4 regions of the Lysinibacillus sp. JK80 genome follow, and region 1 is predicted to be linked to each of the others. Evidence: riboswitches for the same ligand, from Rfam matches in the RefSeq annotation. Region 1 holds a riboswitch; each other region holds the start of a gene.
The links. A riboswitch is a leader RNA that binds a small molecule or an ion and turns the genes downstream of it on or off. The one in region 1 is predicted to bind cobalamin.

Region 1 (8,079 bases):
CACTTTTACATGCATCATTCGTCGCCTCTACTCAATGAAGACTGCAACGGAATCTCCGTTTGCTGATTTTATATCTACAATTTGTCCATCTAGTTCATTTTCAATTGCTTCAAGAAGAAGATTGATGTCGATATCTTTTACGTATTTTTCAGATTGCGGAATACTTGCAGCGATGCTGTGTCCTGCCATCAATACGGCTTTGACAAGTTTAATTGGTAAATTTACCGTGACATTATCATTTTCGGTGGATACAACACGGACCTTTAACGTTTTATCTAAATACTTTGTTTTTTCCACAAATTTATTCTCTGATTCTTCTTTCTGTTGTAGCACTTGAATCAGCTCTGATCCTTTATCCGCATCAATTTTGCCCTCTTGAATCATCGTTAACACTTTTGTAATTTCCTCTTTCATGGTCGTTCCTCCCTATTCGTCTTTTAAGAGCTTTATGGCTTCATCTGTTGTGATTTCGCCATTTTCAAGCATGCTTACAATTTTTTTCTCATCTACTTCATTTTTCTTCTTTTGAGCATAGCCAAGGGATGAAATAATATCATTTAGCTTGCCTCGAACTGTTGGATACGAAACCCCCAGTTCCTTTTCAACCTCTTTAATATTTCCTCGGCAGGTTAAAAATACTTCCACAAAATGAAGCTGATCCTGTGATAAGGATGCTAGCTTCGACAATTCAAACTCATTTTCAATGGTCGTGTGACAATGAGAACACTGTAACTTCGTAATTTTTAATGTTTTACTGCAGACAGGACAATTTGTGATTACTTGATAAGCCATAGTGAACTCCTTCCTTTAAGTTAAGCTGATTATATAATAAAGAAATTAAAGATGTAAATAATAATATTAATAATTTTAATTAAAAAATAAATAAAATTAATATCTTGATTAATTTTATTTATTTTTGTTTCTATATTGCTTTAAAAATTAAGAAAACGCCATTTTTAATTTCTCAAAATGGCGTTTCTGTTTAATTGGGTCTATCCTTCTTTTTTCTTTCCCGCGGGTGTGATGGCAAAATTGCATTGTATAACGCTTGTGAAGCGGGGTGCTGATATGTCCCATCCTTGCCTATCTCCTCCACTAGCTGACCATGCTGCATCACAAGGATGCGATCTGACATAAAACGTGTGGCCTGTAAATCATGTGAAATGAATAGATAAGCAAGCTGTAGCTCTTTTTGAAGTCTTTGCAGTAGCTCTATAATCGTCTTTTGCAAAATCATATCAAGACTACTAATGGCCTCATCTAAAACAATCAGTTTCGGCTTTAATGCAAGAGCTCTAGCAATGTTGACTCGTTGCTGCTGTCCCCCACTTAGCTGTGAGGGATAGTTTTGAGCCATTGCCCACTCTAACTCTACACAGTCTAGTAATTCCCTTACTTTCTGTTGTCGCTCTGCTTTGCTAAAATGCTCGAAATTCAAAAACGGTTCTTCGAGTATTTCGAAAATCGTCTGTTTTAGATTAAATGAATGATAACTATTTTGAAAAACAGCCTGTAAATTTCTTCGTATCATTTTTTTCTCTTTGCTGGGTGCTTCGTATAAATTGACACCTTGAAAGATCAGCTCTCCGTTTGTTGGTCGTTCAATCCCTAAAATAATGCGCCCTAATGTGCTTTTTCCAGAACCACTTTGACCGACGATGCCAAGACATTCTCCTTCCTGAAGTGAAAATGTCACATTCTCTAATACAGGGGCTTCCTGTCCTCGTTTGAATAGAAATGGTCTTTGCGCATAGTATTTCTCAATATTTTTTACTTCTAGTAGCGTCATTTTATCACCTCATAGCATTCTCGCTTGTAAAAGTTTCTTGGTATAGGGATGCTGAGGCGCATCAAAAAAATCAAAAACATTTGCTTGCTCAACGATTTCTCCTTGATACATCACAGCCACATCGTCCGCAAGCTCAGCAATGACACCTAAATCATGCGTGACAAGGAGTATGGTAGCATCTGTTTCTGAGCGAATTTGATTAAATAGTGTTAATACTTGTTTCTGATTGATGGTATCCAGAGCAGTCGTAGGCTCGTCTGCGATGTAGAGGGAGGCCTGTATCGCCATTGACAGAGCAATCATCACACGCTGTAGCATGCCTCCACTTAACTGGAAAGGATAGTAGGACAAGAGCTGCTCTGGCTGAGGTAAATGAACTTTTTTCAAAGCATCAAGGGCGATCTGTCTCATTTCTTTTTTTGTAAGCTTAAAGTGTGCTTTTAATGTTTCTCGAAAATGACTTTCAATCGTTTGAATATGATCAAATGCAGCGGGTGGGTTTTGCAAAATCATCGAAAGATGTCTGCCACGATAAGCTCTCCATTTAGTAGCTGAAACGTTTAATAAATTTTCTTGCAGATAGAGTACTTCCCCTTGGCTGACATGGGCAAAGGACGGTAATGTTTGCATGATGGCATGGCAAAGCATAGACTTGCCACTGCCACTTTCCCCGATAATTCCTAGGACTCGCCCTTTATAAGCTGTCAGGTTGATAGAGGTTAATATATTTTTCTCCCCTATTTTGACTGTGAGGTCTATCACTTCTAAAACTTTCTCCATAACTTCCCCTTTCCTAGTCAAGCCTTTTTAAACGATTTGCTAATTGATTAAACAATAACACAACAAGGATGATGGCAAGTCCTGGATAAAGCATTAATTCAGGATGCTGTCTCATGTATTGCTTTCCTTCATTGATCATCATGCCCCATTCTGGAATCGGTGCCTGCACCCCAAGTCCGATAAAGGAAAAGCCTGCAATTTCTAAAATCACCTTCCCGATATCTAATGCGACAATCGTGACAATAGATGGCAATAGATTGGGTATATAATGGCGTCTAATTAATTGGATACCTGTAGTGCCCGTTATCCTAGCAGCTTGAACAAAGTCTTTCTCATTGATGCCAATAAACAAACCTCGGATCATTCTTGCATAATAAATAAGCTGTGTGAAAATGAGCGCTATTAAAACATTTTTTAAGCTAGGACCTAATATACCTAACAGCCCAAATGCAAGTACGAGTGTCGGAAAGGCTAATAAAATATCACATAATCGAATAAAAAGAAAATCAATTAATCCTCTTTTCAACGCTACAAAAGCACCCAGTAGGATAGCTAAAACAATAGCGACTAGCTGAATGATGAGCGCTGAACCTAAAGAATAACGAATACCTAAAAGAAGGCGTGACAAGATACACCTTCCTAAATGATCTGTACCTAATGGATAGTCCCAAGACGGGACTGAAAATTTCTTAGCAATATCGACAGCAAAAGGGTCGTGTGGCATTAAAATTGGCGCCAACAGTCCTAATAAGCCAGTAATGACAAGGAGGAATAGACTGATTAATCCTGTTAAGTTGCCACTTTTTGTTCGTACAAATTTCATTTTTAATCTCTCCTACCCTTCATCATTAGATGAGGGTCCAATAAACGATGCAATATATCTGTACATAAATTGGCAAGCACATAGATAACCGCAATAATTAACACATAGCATTGTACAACTGGATAATCCCTGTTCATAATGGATTCTATTAAGTACCTGCCGAGTCCGGGCCAGCTAAAAACCTGCTCCACAATCACGGCTCCACCTAAAAGATTGCCAAGGGTCATGCCTAGCAAGGAAGTCAAGGGAATAGCAGCATTTCGCAAAACATGACGGATAAGAATCACGGAGCTTTTTAATCCTCTTAGCCGTGCATATTGAACATATTGCTGCTGTAATTCTTCTAGGATGGTTGAACGGATAAGCTGAACGAATAATCCAATTGTTGGTAACGCCAGTGCGAAGGCGGGTAAAACTAAATGAGCAGGTGTGCCCTTCCCGTTTGTCGGAAAGAGTCCTAATTTTAAGCTAAATAAATAGAGTAATAGGAAACCTAACCAAAAGGCTGGAATCGACACACTCAATATGCTAAAGAATCGTATGATTTTATCGATGATGGTGTGCTTATACAATGCGCTTATTACTCCGAATGGAATACTTAGCCCTAAAATGAGGATAAACGCAGCAATAGCTAATTCAATGGTTGCGGGTAATTTCACGAATAGTTCATGTGCCACAGGTAATTTACTAACAAAAGATGTTCCAAAATCTAGCTGGATTACGCCCTTTCCCCATAGCAAATATTGAAGAAAAAACGACTTGTCTGTTCCCAGTTCCTCACGTAATGCCTGAATGGCTTCCTCTGTTGGCGCAACCCTTGCCAAACGTAGTATGACTTCAGCAGGCTCTACAGGAACAAAACGAATAAATACAAAGGTTAGGATGGAAACGCCTAATAAGACAAAGGGCAATGTTAAAATTCTTTTTAAACAAAAGATCCATGTTGATTCATACATGCTGTCACTTCCTACTCAATCCTATGATAAAGAGAGAGCTGTCTCTGCTAGACACACTCTCTCCTCCACTTTTATTTTTCTTTAGCCATTTGTGCATAAGGTATATCATATTCAGATGCACGTGGTGCAAAATCCTTTAGAGATGGTTGATAAATCACATTATTTGTTTCGTAAGAAATAGGGTAAAAGAGTGCCTGGTCATGAAACATCGTTAAAATATTCGTGTAAAGCTGCACGCGTTCCTGTTCATCTGTTCCTACTAATAATTGGTGAATTTTCGTATCGATTTCTTTGGCGTTTGCTAGGCCTAATTTCGCCTCGTACACACCACTAGCATTTGGTGTAGCTGATTCATTTGCAAAGCTATGTGGATCTGTAGGTGGTCCATTGGTACGCCAGAAATTAATATCCACCTGGTCATCCATCAATTTTTGAAGACCGACCATTACATCTGCCCCTTCTAAATTCAACTGAACGCCAATTTTTGCGAGTTCACCTTGCATTAATTCTGCCATTGGTTTTTGAATCGCATCGGATGCAATGTAAATCAAATCTAAAGACAACAGCTGTCCGTTTTTTGAACGAATTTTTTCACCCTTAGGTAATAACCACCCTGCCTCATCTAGCAATTGTTGGGCTTTTTCTGGATTGTATACAATAGGTGCTAAATCTATATTGGCATAAGGAATCGCATCCCAGAACAATGTGTTCGCTACTTTTTCCGTACCATGTGTAATACTGTCGACCATTTGTTCCTTATTAATAGCATATTGAATGGCTTGACGTACCTTTAGCTCAGATAATGGACCAGATTGTGTATTGAATAGCAGTGCTTTCGTAGATAAAGGCTCAGAGGTAGCAGTTTTGTATTTGCCACTGTCTTTTAAATACGTATAGTTATCTAAACTAATAATGCCACGCCCATAAATTAAATCTAATTCTTCGTTTTCAAATGCTAATGAAATAGATTCTGAGTCAGGAATAATTTTTACTTTTATTTGTTCAACTAGTGGTTTTTCTCCCCAATAGTTTTCATTGCGACTAAATAATGCATATTCGTCCTTTTTGTATTCAGTTAATACCCAAGGGCCTGTTCCAATCGGTGCTTTGATAGAATCTTGCGTCATATCATCCTTTGGGAATCCGTTATCCCCTAAAAAACGGAAAGGTCTGACGAAGGCAAGTTCGTTTAAGACTGGATAATAAGGCTCATCCAATTGCAGACGAATTGTAAAATCATCTACTTTTACAACCTCTTTCATGTGGTTAACCATGCCCATCCAAGAATGCATGTCTCGATTCGCTAAAACGGCGTCAAAGTTACGAATGACATTATCTGCATTAAATGCAGTGCCGTCTGAATATTTCACGTCTTTTCTTAGATGGAAAGTATACGAAGTTTTATCCTCAGAGATGTCCCAGCTTTCGGCGAGCTTAGGCGTAACAGTACCATCATCATTGTATTCCACCAAGGATTCATAAACCATTGCTTGGGCAGTCATTTGATTCGGTAAATATGTATGAGGATTCAATGGACCGACATCTAATGGCCAGCCAATCGTTATTATTTTTTCATCTGTTTGGTTTGCTGAGGTCTTTTCCTTTTCTTCATCCGTGCCTGTACAGCCAGCAAGTAAACTGAACGTCAGGACAAGCAGGAAAGGAAGTAAATACTTTGTCAATCTCATTTTCTGTCTCCTATCTCTATTCGTAGTACAAATACATCTACTTGTTGAAGAAGAGAAGGCATAAAAAAACCTTATTCTAAAAAAGAATAAGGACAGAAAAACCCACGATGAGCAAGTCTCCATCCATCTCCCTATCTTTCGTAGATCATCAATGAATCTTCTTACAAGCAGGCATTCTGGCTCATGAATCATCATTTTGTTTCACCTTCCCAAGTACTCACTCAGTGGTATTTGAAACAAAACTCCTCATTTACAGCTGCGGGACAGCATGGGATTTTCACCCATTTTCCTTTTAATTGAATGAAAGACGATTTCACTCAAACTTGTAATGATTGCTATGAAATTAGTAATAAACATAACATGCTCGCATGTTCACGTCAATTTTACTTTCTGAAGATAATATATATATCGACGTAACATATAAAGACTAGGGATTTACCCTAGTCTTCGTTATTGGAGAGTAGATGTGGTAGATTAAAAATCATTTCGTTAGCTTGATGTAGATTGCTGTACAGCTTGACGCAACGTTTTAGTAGCAGCAACCATATTCGCTAAAGCTGCAACGGTTTCATCTTCTTTTCTCGTTTTTAAGCCACAATCTGGATTCACCCAGAATTGATAACGGTCCAGCACCTGTAGACTATCTTTCATAATAGCGAGCATTTCATCCTCGCTTGGTACACGAGGGCTATGAATATCATAGACGCCTAAGCCAATTCCTTTTTTATAGGGCTGTGCTTGTAGTGAGGTAATAAGTTCCCCATGACTTCGTGATGTTTCTATGGAAATCACATCTGCATCTAGTGCGCTAATTGGTTCGATGAAATCATTAAACTCGCAGTAACACATATGTGTATGGATTTGTGTTTCATCTTTGACACTAGATGTCGCAAGCTTAAAGGAATTGACAGCCCACTCTAAGTAAGCCCCCCATTCCTCCTTTCTAAGCGGTAAACCTTCTCTTAACGCTGGCTCGTCCACTTGAATAATTGATATACCTGCGTTTTCTAGTGCTTCCACCTCTTTACGGAGTGCTAATGCAATTTGATAAGCGACATCTTTACGGGACAAATCATCTCGCACAAAGGACCAATTTAATATTGTTACTGGCCCTGTCAGCATGCCTTTTACAAATCGCTTCGTTAGGCTTTGGGCATAGGCGGATTCTTTTACGGTAATTGGTGAAGCCCATGCAACATCTCCATAAATGATCGGAGGCTTCACACAGCGTGATCCATATGAAACAACCCACGCTTTCTCTGTAAAGGCAAAGCCAGTCAGCTTTTCACCGAAATATTCGACCATATCTGTACGCTCAAATTCACCATGAACAAGTACATCGATATCTAATTCCTCTTGTATGGAGATCCAGCGCTTTGTTTCGTCTTCTAAAAATGTTTCATAGGCTTCATTCGATAATTGTTTCTTTCGCCACGCATTACGATTTCTTTTCACTTCATCTGATTGCGGGAAGCTACCGATTGTAGTTGTTGGAAACAGCGGTAATCCTAAGGCTTGTTGTTGGATCGTTTGTCGCTTCGTAAAATTACTGTGTCGTTCAAAATCTTGCTTTGTCACAGTTTGAACGGCTTGATGAATTAACTTATTTTGGCGGATTGGATGATTTTTTAGAGCCTCAATCGCCTTCATACTTTCTGAAAAATTATGTTGTAAGGAACCATCTTTATCTCGTCTATATTTAGTCAGCCCCGTGATTTCTACGATTTTCTCATCTGCGAAGGCCAGAGACTGCTTTAAAACAGGGTCAAGTTCATTTTCAAGAGAGGTTGTGATTGGAACGTGCTGTAGGTTACTTGATGGTTGAATCCATAGTTCAGCCGCATGACTTAGCTGTTCAATGGCTTGAATCGTCGCATTGACCTCCGCCAGGTTTGAACGCCAAATATCACGGCCATTCACTACCCCTATTCCTAATACTTTATCCTGCGGGAAACCAAATTGACGAAGTGACGCCATATTTCCTTTATAGCCATGAACAAAGTCCAAACCGAATCCTTGAACAGGCAATGTACTTAATGCTTC
Region 2 (8,079 bases), 1.1 Mb from region 1:
TATCTCATATCTTAATAATGAACTACAACTTATCAAAACAGGAGGTAATAACATGTTTCAACGAAGACGCCATCCGGCAAAAGGTCCACACTGCTGTCCGCCACAAATGATGCCAATGCAATATGATCCACCACAATTTTTACCACCAGAGCAATATGTACGCACAAATTATATCCATACGGTTGTTCCACACGTACAACCTGCACATGTTACAACAGTGAACAAACATATGATTGATCATCAGTATTATTTCCCATGCACAGAATCTGTCGTGAATGAATGCTGTGAAACACATACAATGTGCGGTATGCCACCTAACCCTTGCCATATGCCACACCATCATAAACATATGCGCTAATACTAAAATAACGATGGGGTTGTCATATGACCCCATCGTTCCTAATATGTTCAGAAAAAAACCGAGTACCCTTTATCAGGCACTCGGTATCTTTATGATTAATACATTTTTAAATATTGATCGCGTTCCCATTGATGAACAGTTGTACGGTACATATCGAACTCGATTTCTTTTGCTTCTTTAAAGTTTGCATAAATATGCTCACCTAATGCTTCCTGTGCTACTTGATCTTTAGCAAGTAATGTTAGTGCATCATCAAGTGCTGCAGGTAGGTTTTCAATACCATTTGCTTGACGCTCTTCTTCCGACATCACATAGATGTTGCGGTTAATAGCAGCAGGTGGTGTTAGGCTTTGACGAATACCTTCAAGACCTGCTTCTAAAATAACAGCCATCGCTAAATATGGGTTTGCAGAAGGGTCTACAGAGCGTACTTCAACACGAGTTGAAAGGCCACGTGCAGATGGAATACGAATTAATGGTGAACGGTTTTGTGCAGACCATGCTACATAACATGGTGCTTCATAACCTGGTACTAGACGTTTATAAGAGTTAACTGTTGGGTTTGTTACAGCTGTGAAACCTTGTACGTGTGCAAGAACACCCGCCATGAATTGCATAGCTGTTTCAGAAAGACCTAATTCTGTAGATTCATCATAGAACGCATTTTCTTTGCCTTTAAATAGTGACACGTTAAAGTGCATACCAGAGCCTGCTTCACCAAATAGTGGTTTTGGCATAAATGTAGCGTGTAAGCCATGTTTACGAGCGATTGTTTTAACCACTAATTTGAATGTTTGGATGTTATCACATGCAGTAACAGCATCCGCATATTTAAAGTCGATTTCGTGTTGTCCTGGAGCTACCTCATGGTGTGATGCTTCAATTTCAAAGCCCATTTCTTCTAGCTCTAACACAATATCACGACGGCAATTTTCACCAAGATCTGTTGGCGCTAAATCGAAATAACCACCATGGTCATTTACTTCTAATGTTGGTTCGCCTTTTGCATCTAATTTGAATAAGAAGAATTCTGGCTCAGGCCCTAAATTGAAGCTTGAGAAGCCCATTTCTTCCATTTTTTTAAGAATACGTTTTAGGTTGTTACGTGGGTCACCAGCAAACGGTTCGCCTTTCGCAGTGTAAACATCACAGATAAAACGTGCTACTTTCCCTTTTTCAGAAGTCCAAGGGAATACTACGAAAGTATCAAGATCAGGATATAAATACATATCAGATTCTTCGATTCGAACGAAACCTTCAATAGATGAGCCATCAAACATCATTTTATTTTCAAGTGCTTTGTCTAATTGACTTACAGGAATCTCAACATTTTTGATAGTGCCAAGAATATCTGTAAATTGTAAACGAATAAAGCTTACGTTTTTTTCTTCGATGAGACGTTTAATGTCCTCTTTTGTGTATTTACCCACAGTTTTCCACACTCCTATAATTTGTCTAGCTTTTATGTTTACCCTACCCTATTTATTAATAGAATCGAGATAAATCCCCTCTTCGGATGGACGATTTTTGCATGCGCTGTGCTTGACGCATTTCTTCACGCATAATTTGGCGTAATTCTGAATCACTTAAATCTTGCTCATCAGTTGTTGCAACAGGACTTTTCTTTTTAGCAAATATTTTTTTAATCTTCGCCATATTCATACCCTGTTCTAAGTAATCTTTAACCTCAAGCAATGTGTCGACGTCATTTAGTGAAAACATACGTCGATTGCCTTCTGTTCGGTGCGGCTCAATTAAATGGTGTTCTTCATAATAACGAATTTGTCTTGCCGAAAGCTCTGTTAATTGCATCACGATACTCATCGATAATAACGGCATAGTTCGTCTAATTTCACGACTCATTTAAGTCCTCCTCCAATACCCGCTTATCATATAACGAAATTTTTTTACTGTCAACCAACCATGTAAGGTTATCTAACATGGTTGGCACTATTTTTTTCAATTCGATTAAAAATTGTAAAAAACTATTCATATTTAAGCTTTATCTATTGTCTTGTTATGCTTTTTGAATGGCTTGAACCGCACTGCAAATAGCAAATTTAACGTGTTCATATGTTAGTCCCCCCTGGATAAATGCTGTATATGGAGGTCGTATTGGGCCATCCGCTGTTAGCTCAATGCTGGACCCCTGAATAAATGTTCCAGCTGCCATAATGACATCATCTTCATAGCCTGGCATATAGGCTGGTTCAGGAGCATAATGGGCATTTATCGGTGAGTTCGCTTGTATTTCACGACAAAAATCAATCATTTGCTGAGCCGTTTGGAACGATACTGATTGAATTAAATCTGTACGCTTCGCATGATAGCTCGGAGAAGTGCTCATGCCGATTTCCTCAAGCATTGCAGCTGTAAATATCGCCCCTTTTAGTGCTTGCGATACAACATGTGGTGCCAGGAAAAACCCTTGATAAAAATCACCTAGTGTATTTAATGTGGCCCCCGCTTCTGCTCCAATACCTGGAGATGTCATACGATAGGCACATTTCTCCACTAAATCTGCGCGTCCAGCAATATAGCCACCAATTTTAGCCAAGCCTCCACCTGGATTTTTAATGAGTGATCCTGCCATTAAGTCAGCCCCGACCTCTGTAGGTTCCTGCGCCTCTACAAACTCGCCATAGCAGTTATCTACAAAAATAATAGCTTTCGGAGCTATTTTACGTACCTTTACACACATTTCTGCAATTTCTTCAATTGTAAAAGATGGACGTGTGGCATAGCCTTTTGAACGCTGAATCGCAATCATTTTGGTTTGTGCTGTAATGGCCGCTTCTACACCTGCCCAATCAATAACCTGATTATCTAGTAAATCCACATGTCGATAACCGATTTTATAATCTTTCAGTGAACCTGTATCTTTATCACCACCATCGACAATGGATTGCAATGTATCATATGGCTGCCCAGAAATATAAAGCAGCTCATCACCAGGACGCAAAACACCGAATAGACTAAGCGTGATTGCATGTGTGCCTGAAATAATTTGTGGTCGGACTATGGCTGCCTCTGCACCAAATACCTCCGCATAAACACGCTCTAGATTATCGCGCCCCTCATCATCATAGCCATAGCCGTTTGATGGGTGTAAATGATAATCACTTACTTGATGCTTTCTGAAAGCTGCTAGCACCTTCTGCTGATTGTAGAACGCCATTTCTTCTACATTGGCATGATAAGGCCGAACTTGCTCCTCTACTTTTGCCGCTAACGATAGCGTTTCTGTTGATAAATTTGATGTAAACGTCATTCTTTCTTCTCCATTTCACAATGTCTCGCATTTCAATCAGTAAGATTTATTGACTATCTAAATTGACTTCAATCACTCTAGAATTCCCTAACCAACTACTGGTATATGAACGCTTTTGACGAATGTTTTTCTTTATTTTAATCACATTTTATCAATTTGTATGTGCACCTGTAAAACTTGCCTATTGTTTCTAAGAGGATTTTACGCTAAGCTAATGTGCGGACTCATTTCAAGATGCGTATTTAATGACCGATTTTGGCTATTAAATTCATAGATTCTGTTACGTAAAAAGTCTTTTAACTTTTAATAAAGTTTATTTATTGATAGAAGGGGTGAAAGGGATGGCTTGGGAGGTTTTTAGTATTATAGGAACAATTGCCTTTGCTATTTCTGGGGCAATTATTGCCATGGAAGAAGAATACGATTTATTCGGTGTATATATACTTGGTATTGTGACTGCTTTTGGTGGAGGAGCTATCCGAAATTTACTCATTGGACTACCTGTCACAACACTTTGGGGACAGGATATGATGTTTCAAATAGCGCTTGCTGCGATTACGATATTCTTTATTTTTCCGCATCATCTGATTCAACATTGGCATCGTTGGGGTAACTTCACAGATGCGATTGGCTTATCAGCATTCGCTATTCAAGGCGCACTCTATGCTGTTAAGCTTGATATGCCAGTAAGCGCAGTCATTGTAGCTGCTGTTTTGACAGGTTCAGGTGGGGGTATTGTACGAGATTTATTAGCTAGAAGAAAACCATTAGTTCTCCGTGATGAAGTTTATGGTGTTTGGGCAGCTCTTGCAGGATTGCTAATCGGATTCGAGGTTTTTACAGGAGACATTTTCCTTTATATTTTATTCGCAGTGATTACAGCTTTACGTATTCTTTCCTATATGATGAAGTGGCGCTTGCCATTACGAAAGTTAAATCGTGCATAAACACCATTCAGCCAATGACCAAAAATTAAGTCATTGGCTGTTTTATTGTTTTTATCTTTTTAACAACTGCATTGATTCTTCTAAAGTCGCCATGTTTTTCATCATCGAGCAAGCTGCATCTAAAATCGGAAAGGCTAAGGCTGCTCCAGAACCTTCGCCTAAACGCATATTCATGTGCAACATTGGTTCAATGCCTAGTAAGGCAGCGGCAATTTTTGCCCCTGGTTCCTCTGAAGCATGGGAAGGAATGATATAATCGATTACTTTTGGTTCGAGCTTATAAGCAATGAGGGCTGCTATAGTTGAAATAAATCCATCAATGACAACGGGTTTACGATGGGCAGCAGCGCCAAGAATAATACCTGTCATAGCCCCTATCTCTAACCCTCCAACCTTAGCCAGAACATCAATAACATCATTTGGATTAGGCTTATTTAAGGTAATTGCTTTTTCAATAACTGCCGCTTTATAGGCAATGCCTCCTTGGCCTACTCCTGCACCAAACCCCGTTACTTCGATAGGGTTGCATCCCGTTAAAACAGCTAATATCGCAGCACTTGGTGTTGTATTGCCGATGCCCATTTCTCCAGTCCCAAGTACATCAGCACCTTTTATGATTTCCTCAGTGGCCACACGGATTCCTACTTCTATCGATTGAATGGCTTCTTGTTTGGCCATAGCTGGACCATGTGCCATGTTATCTGTACCATATTTAATTTTATGAATAATGACACCTGCATCAAGTGGAATATCTTCTTTTACACCCACATCTACTGTGACCACCTTTGCATTGGTAATCCCCGCAATCGCACAAACGCCTGTACCCCCCTTAGGAAAATTTAATGTTTGAAAGACCGTAACATCTTGTGGATTCGTGGTTACACCTTCCTCGCAAACACCATGATCTGCAGCACAGACAATCATCACTTTTTTGTTGACCGTCGGATATAATTGTCCTGTTATACCAGAGAGCTGTACGGCAATTGATTCTAGTTTACCCAAGCTACCCGGGGGCTTACAAAGCGCATCAATCCGCTTTCTAGCTTGCTCCATACTTTTCATATCAGCCCCCTGAATGTTTTGAATCGTGTCTTGTAATAATTGCATGATTATTTCTCCTCTCGTTCTCATAAGACAAAATAAAAAGTCTGTAGTTTATTGTCATGACAAATAAACTACAGACTTTTCCATCATCTATATCTTCTATAGCATGTAGGCAGGTCTCCTGGCTCAAGTTCAACACCTCATAGTACCTTCCCAGCAATTTGCTAGTGGCATACACTATGAAATTCCCTTATACAGTGGCGGGTCCGCTAAAGCTTTTCACTTTATTCCCTATTCTCCCTAATGGGCACCTATTGCTTTTATGTAATTATGTTAAATCTACTTTACAACTTTTTTAGTGTCAAGAGGGAAAATTTTTTTGAGTGTTAACTTAGTACATACTGTATTCCCAATATAAGCTTATCAAGTGCTTGTCACAATAAATGATTCCTTCACTTGATTCCTAGTCTTCCATAATTAGTGCTTTTTAGAATTCTCTATGTCTAACACTCGGCTTGTACAAAAATCCATTACTGAATCAATTGCCATAACAAGTAAACTACAGACTTTTCCATCATCTCTACCTTCCATAGCATATGTTCTGCCAATTCACTGAGTAATGTTGAACATAAAAGTTGAAACCTTAATAATCTGTTCAATGTAAACATAAATTATTTCTATGATTAAAATTAGGGTAAGTATCAATAGTAAAACGATGAAAAGTTAGGAGTAGATACGATGAATACAAAACAATTAAGAAACGCTATTGCTGAAACCTGTGAAACGCACGATAGCCTCTATGCCAAACTCGTAAAACCGATCAATCAGTTGTTAATCAATATCGACGCTTCGATCAGTGAAGAGACAGCAAATAAAATACTAGAAAATTTAAAGTTATTTCATAGTGGTGATAAATACATTACGGAGTGTCATTTCGAGGAGAGTCAAAATTTCTTGAAAGATGGCATTGAGCTTCTCCAAAAAGGGGATTTGGCGAATGGAGCACTACAAATTTATGGAGCTGGTCTAAACTTTGCTAGTTATGCTTCAAAAGTGCAGGGACAAAAAAATGTTAATATCTACAAAAACTTTGAAGAGAATTTTAATTTTATCATGGATGCCTTGAAAAAATAATCATGAAAAAAGAAAGAGTGTATACTCTTTCTTTTTTCATGATTTATTTAAATTCTAATTCTCCATCATAAGCCAGCATGCCGCCTTCAAGGTTTGTTACATCAAATCCTTGTGCCTCTAAGTAAGCACACGCATTGGCAGAACGAGCTCCAGCCTTACATACAATAATATATGGCTTTTCTACATCTAATTCCTCTAAACGTTCAGGGATAGTTCCGAGTGCAATATGTTGAGCACCTGGGATCATGCCATGGGCTACTTCATCCTCTTCACGTACATCGATAATATATAGGTCCTCATTTGCATCTAACAGATCTAATAATTGTGTTGTTTCCATTGTTTTCATAAACTTTGTCCTCCAAAATATCAAATTCCACTATCATTATAGCTTGTAGCAAAAAAAACAGCCAGTGTGAGAACACTAACTGTTTAACAAACTTATTATACTTCTGTCTCTAAAAACTCTATTTGTTTTGCTGGTACGAATGTAGAAATGGCATGCTTGTAGATTAGGTGCTGCTTATTCTCAGCATCAAGTAGTAATACTGTAAAATTATCATATGATTTCACAGTCCCTTTTAACTGAAATCCGTTTAACAGAAATACAGTTACAAAAACACTGTTTTTACGTAGTTGGTTCAAGAACGTATCTTGCAAATTGATTGATTTCATCAAATAGCCTCCCTACTAACTTTCTACCTCTTCATTCCTATAGTAGCACGTTCTACCAATTTATCAATTAGTAATTTTTAGAAATTTTTCTTTATTCTTATAATCGATCATCCGGCGTAATAAAATGGACATCCATTTTATTACGGAAATAAGTAAGCTGTCTTTTTGCATAGCGACGGGAATTTTGTTTTAGGCTATCAAGGGCTTCCTCTAGGGTACATTTGCCATCTAAATAATCATATAATTCTTTATACCCGATGGCTTGTATAGACTGTACTCCACGGATATTTTGCTGCCATAATCCCTTCACCTCTTGCAGAAGACCATTTTCCACCATTAAATCAACACGACGATTAATACGGTCATATAGCACGTCACGGGACATGTTTTGACCTAGACCTAAAATAACATGGTCGTAAAGGGGTACTTCCCCTCGATTTTGCGCTTCAGCTGCTTTTGATACACCGCTTAATTCCAGCATTTCTAATGCACGAATAACACGACGTGTATTGTTTGGATGGATTGTCTCCGCTGTTTGAGGGTCTAGTTGTTTTAGTTTGTCATGCATTGCCTCAGGGCCAAGCTTTGCTAATTCCTCATAGTAGGCTTTTCGTGCTTCTTCATCTACTTTTTCATCAGTAAATTGGAAA
Region 3 (8,079 bases), 1.7 Mb from region 1:
GACAAAAGAAACGGATAAACCGTGGGAAATTAGCTGTCCCAAACTTTATTTTTCTGTTAATTCCGAAAATTTTGTTGAAGTTTACGTTAACGTCAATGGTATACTGTTGCCAATTAGGAAAGGGGAGATGGTTTTGAAGACGATTCAGGAGGTAGCAAAGGAGTTTAATGTGTCTACGCGGACAATTCGTTATTATGAGGAACTTGGGCTTCTTTGCCCCCATCGTTCATCTACTAACCAACGAACCTTTTCCAAAAAAGAATTGGCGAAACTCAAGCTTATTTTCAGAGGCAAGCGGTACGGATTTTCTTTAGAGGAAATAAAAGAGATGGTTTTACTATTTGATTTTGATCGCTCAGGAATTCAGCAATTAGAGCGAACGGTTGAATACGGGGAACAAAAAATTCAAGAGATTGACAGTAAAATAGCTGAGCTGACGCAGATGAAGCATGAGTTACAACAAATGCATGGCATGTTTAGCGAAAAATTAGCGACTTTAAAGGGAGAGATGCAAGATGAATAGTTCCAATTTATTAGCACGTAATGCCCGTAAGTATCCGAAAAATGAAGCCGTTATTTGTCATGGCAGAAGAGTAACCTACCAAGATTTAGATAAGCAGGTGACATGTTTTAGTCATGCTTTACTAGAGCAGGGAGTAAAGCAGGGGGATAAGGTTTTAATTTTTATGCCAAACGTTTTAGAGTTTGTAGTCAGTTACTTTGCTATTCAGCGTATTGGAGCAATCGTTGTGCCAGTCAATGCGAAGTTTACATTGCAAGAAGTAGAGTACGTGGCGCAGCATGCCGAGGCGAAGGCAATTGTCGTACATGAGGTTATTTTTGCAGCAGTTGAACAGCTAGCCGGTATTCCGTTAAAAATTAAAACAGGTCAAGAAAAAGTGGGATGGCATCAGTATGAATCAATGCTTCAAAATGCTAGTACACAAACAATTGATTGTCAGTTACAAGAGGATGACCCTTCCACGATTTTATATACATCTGGCACGACAGGAAAACCAAAGGGTGTGTTATTTAGCTACCGTAATATTTTAACAGTGGCGCAAATGATAGCTGTTGAAATGGAGGTAAAGCCTGAGAGCCGTATTTTGCTTATGATGCCATTAACACACTCTGCACCATTACATTTATTTTTAATGGCGGGTGTATTGGTAGGCTCAACAAATGTATTAACACCAACTTTTACACCCGATTTATTCATTGATTCCATTGAAAAGGAGAAAACAACACATTTCTTTGGTGCACCTGTTGCTTATTTATTAACGGCACAACTGCCAAGGCTACATTCGGCAGATTTGTCTTCTATGAAATGGTGGGTCTATGGTGGGGCACCGTTATCTCAAAGTGAGGTTCGGTTCATTCAGCAGGCATTCCGCACAAATAATTTGACTTGTGTATATGGATTAACAGAGGCAGGTCCAAGTGGTTCATTATTATTTGGCAAGGAGCATGAAGCAAAGGCAGGAAGTATTGGTCAGCGGGCGCCACTTGGTACAGAGTTGCGTATTGTGAATGACAGTGGAGAAGATGTAAATGTAGGCGAAGTAGGGGAAATTGTCTTGTTGGGTGAGGGCAACATGCTTGGCTACTATAAGGATGAAGTAGCTACTAATGAAGCCTTTATTGATGGTTGGTTAAAAACAGGAGATCTAGCTCGCAAGGATGAAGATGGTTTTATTTGGATCGTAGATCGTAAAAAGGATGTCATTATTTCGGGAGGTGTCAACATTTATCCGAAAGAAATTGAAGATTGTTTATTGAGCTTTGAAGGTATATTCGAGGTTGCGGTAATTGGTGTACCACATCCGCAATGGGGGGAAACTGTAAAGGCGGTGTATTCTGCTAAACAAGACATCCATGAGGAAGCTTTGAAAGCTTATTTAGAGGAACATCTTGCAAAGTTTAAAATACCACGTATTTTTGAAAAAGTAGAAGCGCTACCACGCAATGCATCAGGCAAAATATTAAAACAAAATTTAAAGGGGCAAGAGGTGAGATAGCATGAAAGTATTACAACAAGAAGCAATGCGTACTACGAACTTTTTTACTGAAGATGACACGCTTCAAAAAATAGTAGAAATGATGTTAGATAAAGAGTTTTTATCCTATGCCCAACGAGAGTTAACAGATTTTGGTGAGCTATGTGCAGGTGATATTGATGCAAGGGCAAAGCATACAGATCGACAGGGTGAGCCTCGCCTTCAAAGATATGATGCCTATGGGGAAGAGATATCGGAGGTTTGGGTTAATGATGGCTATAAAAAAACGATTGAAGAGACATATAATACTGGGATTGTAGGCTATGTACACAAGCATATTCCGCAGCTAGGACACAAGGGGAATTATGTTTATAGCTTTGCACAAGGTTATTTGCTATCACATGCAGAGCCCGGTTTTTATTGTCCAGTAACATTGACAATGGCAACTGCCTATCTATTAGATCATTATGCAGATGAAGAGGTAAAGCAGCGTTTTTTACCACATGTGTGTGCAACAGGTGACACAGATTTATATGAAGGTGCGACCTTTTTAACAGAACGTCAAGGGGGCTCTGACGTAGGTGCAAATGTGGTGGAGGCGAGAAAGGATGGCACTGCTTATCGTCTATATGGTGAAAAATATTTTGCATCCAATGCGGGCATGTGTGGTGTAGCGATGGTATTAGCACGACTAGAAGGTGCGCCAGCAGGTTCCAAAGGCTTAACATTGTTTGCAGTTCCTTGGCGCAAAGAAGATGGAACAACAAATCATTTACGTATTCGCCGACTGAAAGATAAGCTAGGCGTTCGGGCAGTTCCCTCTGGTGAGGTAGAATTTGATGGTGCACTTGCCTATGTTGTAGGGGAGCAAAATAAAGGGATTTATTATATGCTAGAAGCACTAAATCTCTCTAGAATTTGTAATGCAGTCGCTTCAATTGGTATTATGCGTCGCGGCTTCTTAGAGGCAAAACATTATGTAAGCAATCGACATGCATTTGGCAAGCCCTTAACACAGTACCCTATGATTCAGGATACTTTAGGGAAATTTGCAGCTAAGTTGCACGTGGAAGTAGCGACAGTTTTTGATCTTATCCAATTATACGATAAAGTGACAAGTGGACAGGGAACTCAGCAAGATCTTATTATGAATCGTTTATATATTGCCATTATGAAAAAGGAAACAGCAGAGCAAGCTGTTCATTATGCTAGTGAGGCAATTGAATTACACGGAGGTAATGGCTATATAGAAGACTTTGTAACGCCCCGCTTATTAAGAGACGCCCAAGTGTTAACGGTGTGGGAGGGTACGGCTAATATTTTGGCCTTAGAACTCATTCGTTTAGTAGATAAGTTTCATGCTCATGAACTTTTTGTACAGGAGATGGAGGAACGATTAGACAAATTAGCTGACAGCTCACTAGTACAAATCGTTAAAGAACAATTGGCGAATATGTCTGTGAAACTGCAAATTTTTAGCGCTTTAGACGAGGCAACGAAAACTTTTGAAGCTAAGGGTATGGCGGAAAAAATGGCTCACCTTTATGAAAGTGTCATAGCGGTTGAGTGGGCACATAAATTTGGTGGGAAATATGAAAAACTAGCGGACGTTTATTTAGAACAGACATGGTCATTAAGAGAAATGGGTGCTCAAATGAAAACAGTCCAATACTTTTCTGAAATTGTATAATGGCCGGGGAGTCGTCTTGAATGGAGGCGACTTTTTTCATTTTCATGTATAATGAAATCAACTGAATATTATAAAGGTTCTTTACTTAAGTAAAGTGAAAAGGGAAATCGGTGTAATTCCGATGCGGTCCCGCCACTGTAAGTGTGAGTTTTTTCAAATGATGCCACTGAAGATTTCGGGAAGGCTTGAAAAATCGCAAGTAGCACTAGCCAGGAGACCTGCCTTTATAACGACATGACAACCTACGAGGATAGGGTGGTGGATTTTGTATCAGTTTTTTTGGTGCGATTTTGCCCCCTCATCGATCAAAGATGAGGGGTTTTATTTTGATGTAGAATAAAGCGAAATGTCGCACGGATCAACGAAGGAGGATTCACATGAAGAAATTTTGGAAAATAGGATTATCAGCATTTTTAGCAGTAGGCTTGCTAGCTGCTTGTGGGCAGGAAGCAAAAGATAACAAGCCATCTAACGAGCAGCAAACACAGCAAGAAACAGCACAGGTGGATGAAGCGACATTCCCAATGACGATAACAGATGCCCTTGGTAAGGACATTACACTTGAAGCACCTCCTGAGAAAATTGTTTCACTTATTCCGAGTAATACGGAAATCCTTTTTGGATTAGGTTTAAATGATGAAATAGTTGGTGTTACTGACAACGACGATTATCCGCCAGAGGCAACTGAGAAGGATAAGGTTGGCGGTATGGAATACAATATTGAAAAAATTATTGCCTTAAAACCAGATATCGTTTTTTCACACGAATCTAGCATGTCTCTTTCAGAAGAGGCTATTGCACAGCTTGAATCAGCAGGTTTAAAAGTATTTGTAGTAAGAAATGCACAAGACTTTAATGAAACATATGCAACAATTGAGCAACTTGGACGTGCTACAGGGAAATTACCAGAGGCAGAAAAAATTGTTGCGAATATGAAGGCAAAAGTAGAAGATGTTTTGTCTAAAGTCAAGGATGTTGAACCCAAAAAAGTGTTAGTTGAAGCATCAGATGAGCCAGATATTTATACAGCTGGTAATGGTACATTTATGAACGCGATGCTTGAGATGATCCATGCAAAGAATGTAGCTGTAGATGGTGATAATTGGTATAAAATTGATGCAGAACAAATTATCGCAAAAAATCCAGATGTCATCGTGGTGACATACCATTATGTACCAGATATTTTAACGAAAATACCAAAACGTGCGGGCTTTGATACGATTAATGCCGTAAAAAATAATGCGATTGTGCAGGTAGATGAAAGTACAACAAGTCGTCAAGGGCCACGTCTAGCAGAAGGTCTAGAAGAATTAGCCAAAGCAATCTATCCTGAGGTATTTAAGTGAAAAAAATAGCACTAGCCTATACACTAACATGTACGCTTCTTCTTATTAGCATCTGGTGTGGCGTAGCGATAGGCTCGGTTCATATTCCATTAGAAGTATTGTGGAATAAGGCGGTTGATGAAACAGCCGCCAATATCTTTTGGAAAATTCGTTTACCTCGTGTGTTATTAGCGGGACTAGTAGGCGCATCTCTAGCTATTGCTGGAGCAGCTTTCCAAGGTTTGTTAAAAAATCCATTAGCAGATCCATATACACTAGGGGTTTCATCAGGGGCTTCTGTTGGTGCTGTTTTAACGATCTTTTTTAGTATTTCTATACCTGTTGTCGGTTTGTATGCGCTGCCAACCTTCAGTATGATTGGTGCTATCATCACGATGGTAGTTGTTATGAGCTTTGCTAGACTCGTAGACCGCTCATTAAAAATGGAAACGTTGATATTAACAGGCGTTATTTTTAGTTCATTTTTAGGTTCCCTCATTTCATTAATGATTGCCTTATCTGGTGAAGAATTACGTCAGGTAATAGGCTGGCTACTTGGTTCTGTTTCGATGCGTGGTTGGCCATATGTCCAGATGATCATTCCATTTGTGATTGTAGGTTCAATAATGCTATGGACACAAAGACGAGAATTAAATGTCTTATTGTATGGTGAAGAGCGAGCAAAACATTTAGGTGTTAATGTAAAGCGTAGTAAATATTTGATATTAGCAGGGGGCTCCATGCTAACTGGGGCAGCTGTAGCAGTTTCTGGCACAATTGGCTTTGTAGGATTAGTGGTGCCGCATATGACAAGGATGATTTGGGGTTCTGATCATCGCCACTTATTACCATTATCTTTTTTCAATGGTGCAACATTACTCATTATTTGCGACTTAGTAGCACGAACAATCATTGTGCCAAGAGAGCTACCAATTGGTGTTATTACGGCATTTATTGGAGCACCTGTTTTCTCCTATATTTTTTATAAGCAGCGAAGAAGCAAGGGGGTACGGGCATGATTGTTGTTGAACATCTATCAGGTGGCTATGAAGATGTACCAATCGTCAGGGACATTAGTTTTACTGTTGAAAAAGGAAAAATTCTTGGCATTCTAGGGCCGAATGGTAGCGGGAAATCCACATTATTAAAAGTAATGAGTGGTATTTTACCAGCTACTGCTGGAACCGTTTCGATTGATGGACAAAATATTCTTTCTTATAATGCTCGTGCTTTGGCGAAAAAAATGGCTGTATTACCACAGCTTCATGCAAATGCTTTCTCGAACAGTGTGAGAGAGGCAGTTTCACTGGGGCGCTACCCGCATCAAACAGGCTTTTTCTCGAGTTGGTCTGAACAAGATGAGAAGGCAGTTCAACATGCAATGCTTCAAACAGGTGTAAAGCGATATGAGCATACACCGATGGAATTTTTATCTGGCGGTGAACAACAAAGAGTTTTTGTTGCACAGGCATTAGCTCAAACAGCTGAAATCTTACTGCTGGATGAACCAACGAATCATCTTGATATTGCACACCAACGTCAAATTTTAGATATGGTTCGGAAGGAAGCCATGGAGTGTGGTTTAACAGTCGTTATGGTACTACACGATATGAATTTAGCCTCTCTTTATTGTGATGAATTATTGCTGATGGAAAGCGGACAAATGAGAGCACTTGGTGCACCACATGAAGTATTAATTGCCTCCCAAATTGAAGAAGTTTATCAAGCACGGGTGACTACATATGCTCACCCTGAAATACCAAAACCTCAAATTACAATGATGCCCGCAGCTACAGACTATCAGCAGCGAGCTGTCATCAAAAAAGAGCACTTTACGATAACTGAACAATATATCCAACTTCAATCAGAGCTTCCTCTGAAGACCGTATCTTCTGCAGTTCATAACCCAGGTATTGGCTGGCATAATTGCTTATTAAATCGCTCAGTTCCTGGTGATTATGTCATTAGCGATGTGAAACGAGAAGTTAAAGAATTTTTGAAAAGGGAAAATTTTTCATCTACAAATACTGTTGTTATGCTAACAGCAGTACCAACAGCTCTAGTGGCCATCAATGAATTTTCAGCACCTTTTGGCAGTATAATCGTAGCTGTAACAGCTGGCGTAGGCAATGCAGTTGATGTATCTCGAGTACACGAAAGACAAGATGATCCATATATTGGTACTATTAATACATGGGTTATCGTTAATGGTTGTTTATCGGAAGAGGCATTTTTTCAGGCATTGATGACAGCAACTGAGGCAAAAACAAAGGCGTTGCAATCAGAAAATATTCGTGATGAGCGGAGTGGAACAATTGCAACAGGTACTGCTACAGATAGTCTGTTAATTGCTGCAACTCAAAAAGGAGAAGAAATGCTGTATGGTGGCCCTATTACGGAAGTTGGTAAAATGATTGCAAAGGGTGTCTATGAAACAACAGTTCAGGCGATTAGGAATTATAAAAACCAGTTTTAGGAGATGAGAGAAATGAAGCTTTACACGAAAACAGGCGATACGGGGAAAACAAGTCTTATTGGAGGACGGGTTGATAAAGATAGTTTACGTGTGGAAACATACGGGGCAATTGATGAATTAAATTCCTTTATTGGGAAGGCCGTAAGTGAATTAGATCAAGCGCTTTTCAAGGATATTTTAACAGACCTAGAGACAATTCAGCATGAGTTGTTCGATGCTGGTGGAGACCTTGCTAATGTGATGAAAGAACGTCATTATAAATTAACAGAGCAACCGATTGAAGTACTTGAAGCTCGTATAGATGCTTTATCAGACGAAGCGCCACCTTTACAACGTTTTATTTTACCAGGAGGTGCACCAGCAGCGGCAACTTTACACATTGCACGCACGGTTGCACGCCGAGCAGAGCGTGAAATGGTGACACTTATGAAAGAAGTTGAAGATGTACCAAAGGTTGTACAAAAATATTTAAATCGCTTATCGGATTATTTATTTGCAGCTGCACGTGTTGTAAATGCTCGCTTAAACGTAGCAGATGTTGAATACATTCGCAGTGGGAATGTTTTTAAAAAATAAAGTTTGATTTAAAAA
Region 4 (8,079 bases), 170 kb from region 1:
GGAGGCCGTCATCAGCCAGCTTCGTAAAGATTGCTCTCAGCATGTATTGCTCATCGATGAGCCACTGCGAGCAGACTATGTATCAAATAATATTATGGAATGGCTGGCGGAGCGCGACGAAAAATTGCTTGATGCCTTTCTAAATGAGTCATTGGAGCATGAACAGTGTCTTGCTCAATTAAAGGAAATGATTAAAAATGAAGGTGCCTTCCCTTGCTTTGCTGGCTCGGCCTTAAAGGATGAGGGCATTCAGGAATTTCTTGACCAGCTCCCGCTGTTAACGGCTTCCCATTTTGACAAGGATGCCCCGTTTGAGGGCGAGGTTTTTAAGATTCGTCATGATGGGCACCAGCGTTTAACCTTTATGAAGGCAACCAAGGGCTCGTTGCATGTACGAGATGAATTTTCATTTGACGAAGTAACAGAAAAAGTGACCGAAATTCGCCTTTATAACGGCAGTCGCTTTGAGACCGTTCAACAGGTAGAGGCAGGAGAAATTTTCGCTGTCAAAGGACTGAGCCAGGCAAACATTGGGGATCGAATCGGTACAACGATGCTATCACAGCCCTATGAGCTTGTCCCAACCTTACAGGCAAAGGTTCAATATGAGGGTGATCAGCATATCAAGGAAGTGCTACAGATTTTCCGGTTACTCGAAGCAGAAGAACCGTCCTTGCGTGTGGTCTGGCAGGAAAAATTTCAGGAAATCCATGTGCATATTATGGGTGCCATTCAATTGGAGGTCCTAACTGAGGTATTAATGACGCGTTTTTCATTAGCTGTCTCCTTTGGTGAGCCGCAAATTTTATACATGGAAACCATTGCGACGACCGTAACGGGCTATGGTCATTTCGAGCCCCTCAAGCATTATGCAGAAGTTCATTTATTAATGGAGCCAAATCCACGTGGAACAGGAAATACCTTCACCAATGCCTGTCATGCCGATCATTTATCTGTAGGCAATCAGCGCCTTGTTGAAAAGCATCTGTTTGAGCGTGACCATCATGGGCTACTGACAGGCTTCCCTGTAACAGATATTCATTTTACACTTCTAACAGGTCGCGGGCACAATGAACATACATCGGGGGGAGATTTCCGTGAAGCCAGTTTCCGTGCCCTGCGTCAGGGGCTGGAGCAGGCACAAAATGTCCTACTTGAACCCTATTATCGCTTTAAAATGAAAGCTTCAAATGACTTTATCGGTCGTATGATGACTGATATTCAGCAAGCAGCAGGCACGTTCGATGACCCGATTTTATCCGAAACGGATGTTATCCTAACAGGTCGTGCACCTGTTGCCACTTTAATGAGCTACAGCACAACCTTTGCCGCCTATACAAATGGGAAAGGTGCACTCACACTCCAATTTGATGGCTATGATGTGTGCCATAATACAGAGGATGTGATTGCACAGATTGGCTACGATAAAAATGCCGATCCTGAGTATAGTTCCTCTAGTATCTTTTGTGCAAAGGGCAAAGGATATTCGGTTCCATGGCAAGAAGCACAGGCAGCCATGCATTGCCTGTAGGATAGGATGAGCCTGCTCGCTTCGGGTAATCCGCGGGTATTTCTTTCTTGGGCATCAATATATCTCTACCCTACCATAAGATATTACAAGCCCTCCAAAAAATGGAGGGCTTGTTTTTATAGTGCACCGACAGCTTTCTTTGTTGGATTGTCCAACAAATATGCGGGTTCAACTATTACATAGTCATGCTTGTTCGTAAAATCAATTAGTACCTTACCAGGTTGACTTTTTAATAGTTGTAGATGATCAATTAATTGCAGTAAAAGCTCGTGACCGTTGCCACGTGGATGCCAGTTGAAATGATAATCATTTAACGCTTGCACCGCTTCAATAAATTGGGCATATTCCTGCTGCACAAATGCAATGAGTTTGTCATGATGAGATGCTAAATCATATAAATATGTTTCGTAAAAGCGCATGACAATCGAGCATAATAAGTCATTGACACGAGCGGCACTTAAAACAGGCTTTGGCTCCAATGATAGACGGTCGAGGTTGGGCTTTGCGCGTGTAGAATCAATGCGCGTAATTAAGTGATACGCTTCTCCGTTGACCTCATAGACAATCGGATTGGTCGGCATGTACATCATAAAACTATTCGTCTTTGTTTTTAGTTCATCTGCTATGGCTGCTTTCGCTAAAAGATGACCGTCCACATCCCCATTTTGTATCCAAATAATTTCTTTATTATATAAGATTTGCTCAAAGAAGCGATCATTACGAATCAGCTTCGTTGCTAATAATTGATCGATCAGAGACTCGACCACCATTCTTGTTTTCGCTTTCTTGGCAACTTCTGTGCGTGGTTGCTTACAAATGTTCAGATCTTCATAAGGCGTTTCCAACGTTGTCGTTACATGAATATTTGTCATACGTGCATCCCCTTTGCGTACATATTTTCAAAACAAAAAGGACTCCCTACTTTTGAGGAAATCCTTCATTTTATCTTCTTTCATCACACAATGCCAAACAAACCCTAAGTATGTGTGAACGAGTTCGATTGTGAACCCTTTCATTTACTATGGGCGTTTGACGTACTGTGACGAACAGAGCATTCTGTTTTGTCAACATGCCACCTCCTATTCCTCGTAGGTTTATGGTGTGTACTCGTAACAGGCAGGTATCCTGACTCATGATCATCGCTTCTTTTCTCCTTCCCGTCCAAAGACAGTGGATACTGAAAAGTCGCTCACATTTACAGTTGCGGGACAGTGTCGGATTCACACCGACTTCCCTTTTAAGCAAATTGCACGCAATTTACACCTATTACTACACGCTATTCAGTTGTCATAGGAATGAGTATAAGCACATTCCTATTAGATTACTAAAATCAATTGTAAAGTAGTGTTTTTCTAAAGTCAAATATCACAATATTTTCCAAACTACTAATAAAGTTAGAGGGGATATAAAAAAGGTGAACTGCGTATTTATTATCTTTCATTGACTTTATAATGAAAGATAGTGTACTTCTAATAGTGGAAGGATGAAAAATATGAAAACAAGTCAACAATTAGTAACGAGTAATTTAGAGGAAAAAATGAAACTATTTACTCGAGCCGTTTCTGGACAAATTATAGAGGAAGCTCATTTTGTCATAGCCAATACGAATATTCCAACTGATACATTTAATTTGTTAGTAGCGAAATCGCCTATAATTCATAAGGAAAATCATCTTAAACAAAGGATTAATCATTTCATTGTGAATAAACTTCCCTTCAGCACGTGGGTGGATGCCAACTATCTAAGCGATGATTGGCTACAACTGATAAAAGACTGCAATTTACAGGAAGCTGAACGAAATATGATGATGAAGCTTGACCATACACTTCACACAGGTCCACGAATTTCCAATTATCTTACCATCACAGAAGTAAGTAACAAGGAAGAGCTTCTACAATATAAGGAAGTTTTTCTAAGTTTATTTGGAGAAACAGCAGAAAGAGATGCATTAGAAATTTACTTTCATCAATTCTCACAGGAAAAACTAGCATCAAATGCTCGCATGTTTATTGGTTGTATAAAGGAAGTACCTATCGCTACGGGATTATTAATCGACAGTAAACATAGCTATGGGATTTATGATGTGATGACAAAAGATGCGTATAGGGGCAAGGGTTATGGCAGTGAGATGTTTCAATTCCTACTCAGTCAAACAATCGATAAGCAAAAGCCCGTAGTCTTACAGGCATCAGAGGATGGAAAAAATATTTATAAACGCTTCGGGTTTAAAGAAGTCGGAGAAATGATTGTATTTGAATAAAACTTCGCCAAGGCGCTCTTATTTACACTTGACAGTATTTTCGAGCTTACCGTAATCATGAAGCCGATTTAAAATCCGTTACACCGCCCCCTTCCTGGCACGACAGAAAAGCCTCGCAAATCTGCGGGCTTTTGGTTGTGCACACGTACTATTAGCACCTTCATTACGTCCCCAAAACATACTGTGCTAAGACGCTTTGCACCTTATAAATATTTGTCGCCTTATTGAAGTTTTTTTGAATCGGTAATGGACTGCCAGACACCCATATTTTAAGCTCTGCATCTAAATCAAATGTTCCAGCTGTTTCGACTGAAAAATGAACGATATTTTTATAGGGAATGGAATGATACTCTGTTTTCTTGCCAGTCACTCCTTGCTTATCAATGAGGATTAATCGTTTATTGGTAAAAATAAACGTGTCTCTAATAATTTTATAGGCGTTCTTGACTGTCTCGTTTGGAATTAATAAATTATGGACCTCCTCCTGGAGTTTTTCTAAATTCACCTCACTTGCATTGCCGATCAATCCATCAAATAAGCCCACTATCTGTCCCCTTTCGCTCTCGTTTATTTAATGTATTACAAAGAAGTGAGAGCTACGACAGGAAATGGTGGTATTATTTAGCCTATAAAGGGGGTGAGTGGTTGCGAATAATGATAGTAGCCTTAGTGTCTCTACTAGCCGTTGTTTTACTAGGATGTAATGAAAAACCAGATGATGAATTAGCTAAGGTCAGCATTTCTATTGGTTAAATTTAACAAGGTGAACACTGATTTTTTTAAAGAATATACGGATGAAGAATCACTTACACTATTCCAACAAGCCATTGCAACAACAGTCAAAAACGAGGGTGTTGTCAATATGGCTTCGCCAGAATATGATGTACAAATAGTGGACAAGGCAGGAAACAAATATGGCTATCATCTTTGGTTAGGTGATAAAGGTCAAAACAGTAGTTTGATGCATGTCGAGGATACGCATACGATCTACACAATATCTGAGGAGTTCACTGGGAAACTAATTGCGCTGGTTTTACCATAAAAACACTTTCCATGTATTCTAGGAAAGTGTTTTTATGGTCAATCATTTCTACTTTGTGGCTTTTCTAGTATTGATGAAGATGCTTATTTAGGGCTTAAAAAACCTAGAAAAATACTTTTCATTGCCTAAACCTGAAACTGGTTAGTTAACTTCTGTAAGTTATCCGCTTGGACACTTAAATCCTGTGTGACATGATTAACTGCTTGCATTGAGGCTGTTTGCTCATCCATTGAATGTAAAACAGCTTCTGTATAATTCGATAGCTTGCCCATGCCAGCTGCGATGGTTGTCACAGTGGATGCCACTTCATTGGCGCTACTTGAAAGCTGCTCAGCTGTCGTCGAAATATCCTCCAGCTGACTTGTCATTTGACTAACATGCTGTGAAATTGTGCCAAATGATTTTGTCGCTTCGTCAATGACATACACTCCTTGTTGAACATTTTTCAAATCATCTTCTACTGATGAGGCTACTTGTTTTGTATCACTTTCTATTCCTACAACTAAATCCACAATTTGCGTAGCAGAGTGCTTTGATTGTTCTGCTAATTGACGCACTTCTTCAGCTACAACGGCGAAGCCTTTACCATGCTCCCCAGCGCGTGCTGCTTCTATGGCCGCATTTAATGCTAGTAGATTGGTTTGATCTGTAATGGTAGTAATCATATCTGTCATTGATTTAATATCTGACATTTTAAGGGATAATTGCTGCATCAATCCACTTGTTTTTTCTGTTGAAGAGGAAATAAATTGCATTTGTTCTTTTGCCACATGTAAAATATTTGCACCATTTCCTGCTATCTCGCTAGCATCTTTCGCATGCACAAACACATCTTGTGTGGCTACTGTAATTCGCTCAATGCCATCAACGGTTTCTTGCATAGATTTAGCACTATCATTAGCCGATTGTGCTGCTTGCTTCAAGCCCTCTGACGTCTTCTCCATTTGTTGATCTACTTCTTCCACAGCAAGCGTAATTTCATTCGTACTCGCAGATAATTCCTCGATGCTTGCTGATAAATCTGTAGAGCTGTGCGCAATTTTTTGTGTCATTGTTCGTAATTGTTCCTGCATCTCTAAAAAGGATTGAGCTAGTTGAGAAATTTCACCATTATCACGAACCTCAATGACAACGGTATCTAATTGACCTGCCGTAATTCCTTGTGCAGCCTCTGTGATTTGTTTGATAGGCTGTATCACTTTGTAGTGAACATACACTGTGTAAGATAGTGTAATAGCGATGCCTACAATCGTTAACACGGTAGAAAACCAATCTAATGTCGTTACATTGGCTAAATCGATAAATAAAATAACGATCATTAAAACATTTAAAACGGAAAAGCCAAGTAAACTCTTTTTTCGTAAACTCATTACAAATTCCCCCAACTAAAATATGTCTTCCATACCATTATTATAGTTGAATAATCCTAAAATACATAAGGATACGCTCTATTTTATATGAGAAAAGGTCTACAAAAAAAGACTATAGACAGCCTTTTAGGGCATGTCTACAGTCCATCATTGCTCGTTTTATTTTAATTTCATGATACTAGAACCCGCAATACCTGGGTGTGTCATTTCATATGGATCTAAAATCAAGTCTAATTGTTCTTTTGTTAGGACGCCTTCTTCAATGCAAAGCTCACGAATTGAACGACCTGTTAAAATAGCTTCACGTGCTAGACGAGCAGCTACTTCATAACCGATGTGAGGGTTAACTGCTGTTAGCACGCCTACACTTTTTTCTACATATTCTTTCATGCGCTCTTCATTTGCTTCAATATCTTTTAAGCAGTTTTCTGTAAACGCACGGAATACATTATTCATAATGCTAATCGATTGGATTAGGTTGAACACTAATACAGGCTCCATTACGTTTAATTCTAATTGACCAGCTTCCGATGCTAGAGAAATTGTATGGTCATTCCCAATTACTTGGAAGGCTACTTGATTCAGCACCTCAGGCATAACTGGGTTAACTTTACCTGGCATAATTGAAGAACCTGGTTGACGAGCTGGTAACAGGATTTCTCCTAAGCCTGCGCGAGGACCAGAAGCCATTAAACGCAAGTCATTAGCAATTTTAGACATATTAATCATACAGATTTTTAAAGCGCCTGATACTTCTGTGTAGGCATCTGTATTTTGTGTTGCATCCACTAAATGCGTTGCACCTTTTAATGGTAAACCAGAAATTTCAGCAAGATGCTCATCAACAGATTTAATGTAGTCTGGGAAGGCATTTAAGCCTGTTCCGACAGCCGTTGCACCCATGTTCACATCATATAAATTCGGGCGAGTTTGACGAATGCGTACGATGTCACGGTTGATAACGCGGCAATAAGCTTCAAACTCTTGTCCTAAGCGGATTGGCACGGCATCCTGTAAATGCGTACGTCCCATTTTAATGACATGAGCAAATTGCTCTGCTTTTTGATGGAAAACGGATTGCATATAATCCATCGTTACTAATAATTCATCTATTAAATTTAACACAGCGATATGAATAGCTGTTGGGAAAGCATCATTTGTTGATTGTGACATATTGACATGACTGTTTGGGCTTACTGTGTGATAGTCACCTTTTTCTTTCCCTAAAATTTCTAGGGCACGGTTAGCGATGACTTCATTGGCATTCATATTGATGGATGTACCTGCACCACCTTGAATTGGGTCTACAATAAATTCAGCATCCCATTTGCCATCAATCACTTCTTGCGCTGCTTCGACAATTGCCTCACCAATTTCTTTTGATAATAGGTGTACTTCCATATTACTTAATGCAGCTGCCTTCTTCACAATCCCCATTGCTTTAATAAGTGAAGAGTGAATTGTGTAGCCTGTAATTGGGAAGTTTTCCGTAGCACGTAGTGTTTGAATTCCGTAATACGCCTCTGCTGGTAATACGCGCTCACCTAAAAAATCTTTTTCTATTCGTTGTGTTGACATTATTGTCGTCTCCTTTTATGTAATACTCACACTTGATAGTAGCTAATAAAAGTCGTATTGTAAACAGTCATTTTTCTGTAAACGAAAAAAATCCTTCAAAAAAGCAAAAAAATCACAAAAAACCGAGCGCATTTCCTACGCTCGGTTGCATTTTATTATTTATTTGACGTTACTGTGAAACGGCTATTAACGTGCTGTGGGTTTTCTAATTCATCGACGACAGCCACTGCGTAATCGGCATAGCTGACATAGCTTTCCCCCGCCTCATTTACTAATAAGTGGTCGACTCCTGCTGTAT

Region 2: another riboswitch for cobalamin. It lies ahead of cobT (nicotinate-nucleotide--dimethylbenzimidazole phosphoribosyltransferase); the one in region 1 lies ahead of nikA (nickel ABC transporter substrate-binding protein).
Region 3: another riboswitch for cobalamin. It lies ahead of HXV90_RS12785 (ABC transporter substrate-binding protein); the one in region 1 lies ahead of nikA (nickel ABC transporter substrate-binding protein).
Region 4: another riboswitch for cobalamin. It lies ahead of HXV90_RS05055 (hypothetical protein); the one in region 1 lies ahead of nikA (nickel ABC transporter substrate-binding protein).

The regions. Positions count from the first base shown of each region.
Region 1 covers NZ_CP058997.1:791,617-799,695, forward strand. Annotated here, with positions in the region: gene HXV90_RS04165 (hypothetical protein) at 1-18, opposite strand, end outside; gene HXV90_RS04170 (SHOCT-like domain-containing protein) at 28-414, opposite strand; gene HXV90_RS04175 (DUF2089 domain-containing protein) at 427-792, opposite strand; gene HXV90_RS04180 (ABC transporter ATP-binding protein) at 983-1,789, opposite strand; gene HXV90_RS04185 (ABC transporter ATP-binding protein) at 1,799-2,569, opposite strand; gene HXV90_RS04190 (ABC transporter permease subunit) at 2,583-3,392, opposite strand; gene nikB (nickel ABC transporter permease) at 3,395-4,348, opposite strand; gene nikA (nickel ABC transporter substrate-binding protein) at 4,420-6,036, opposite strand; cobalamin riboswitch at 6,186-6,378, opposite strand; gene metE (5-methyltetrahydropteroyltriglutamate--homocysteine S-methyltransferase) at 6,526-8,079, opposite strand, start outside.
Region 2 covers NZ_CP058997.1:1,856,933-1,865,011, forward strand. Annotated here, with positions in the region: gene HXV90_RS09840 (CotD family spore coat protein) at 53-358, shown strand; gene glnA (type I glutamate--ammonia ligase) at 457-1,791, opposite strand; gene HXV90_RS09850 (MerR family transcriptional regulator) at 1,847-2,224, opposite strand; gene HXV90_RS09855 (methionine gamma-lyase family protein) at 2,379-3,632, opposite strand; gene HXV90_RS09860 (trimeric intracellular cation channel family protein) at 3,974-4,579, shown strand; gene cobT (nicotinate-nucleotide--dimethylbenzimidazole phosphoribosyltransferase) at 4,631-5,686, opposite strand; cobalamin riboswitch at 5,778-5,953, opposite strand; gene HXV90_RS09870 (hypothetical protein) at 6,362-6,757, shown strand; gene HXV90_RS09875 (rhodanese-like domain-containing protein) at 6,801-7,103, opposite strand; gene hfq (RNA chaperone Hfq) at 7,199-7,429, opposite strand; gene miaA (tRNA (adenosine(37)-N6)-dimethylallyltransferase MiaA) at 7,527-8,079, opposite strand, start outside.
Region 3 covers NZ_CP058997.1:2,497,803-2,505,881, reverse strand. Annotated here, with positions in the region: gene HXV90_RS12800 (MerR family transcriptional regulator) at 134-523, shown strand; gene HXV90_RS12795 (class I adenylate-forming enzyme family protein) at 516-2,018, shown strand; gene HXV90_RS12790 (acyl-CoA dehydrogenase family protein) at 2,020-3,687, shown strand; cobalamin riboswitch at 3,745-3,927, shown strand; gene HXV90_RS12785 (ABC transporter substrate-binding protein) at 4,065-5,033, shown strand; gene HXV90_RS12780 (FecCD family ABC transporter permease) at 5,030-6,031, shown strand; gene HXV90_RS12775 (adenosylcobinamide amidohydrolase) at 6,028-7,488, shown strand; gene HXV90_RS12770 (cob(I)yrinic acid a,c-diamide adenosyltransferase) at 7,501-8,064, shown strand.
Region 4 covers NZ_CP058997.1:966,450-974,528, forward strand. Annotated here, with positions in the region: gene HXV90_RS05050 (elongation factor G) at 1-1,531, shown strand, start outside; gene HXV90_RS05055 (hypothetical protein) at 1,648-2,403, opposite strand; cobalamin riboswitch at 2,630-2,813, opposite strand; gene HXV90_RS05060 (GNAT family N-acetyltransferase) at 3,024-3,791, shown strand; gene HXV90_RS05065 (PH domain-containing protein) at 3,955-4,335, opposite strand; gene HXV90_RS05070 (YhfM domain-containing protein) at 4,537-4,833, shown strand; gene HXV90_RS05075 (methyl-accepting chemotaxis protein) at 4,959-6,203, opposite strand; gene aspA (aspartate ammonia-lyase) at 6,363-7,781, opposite strand; gene HXV90_RS05085 (NAD(P)-dependent oxidoreductase) at 7,937-8,079, opposite strand, start outside.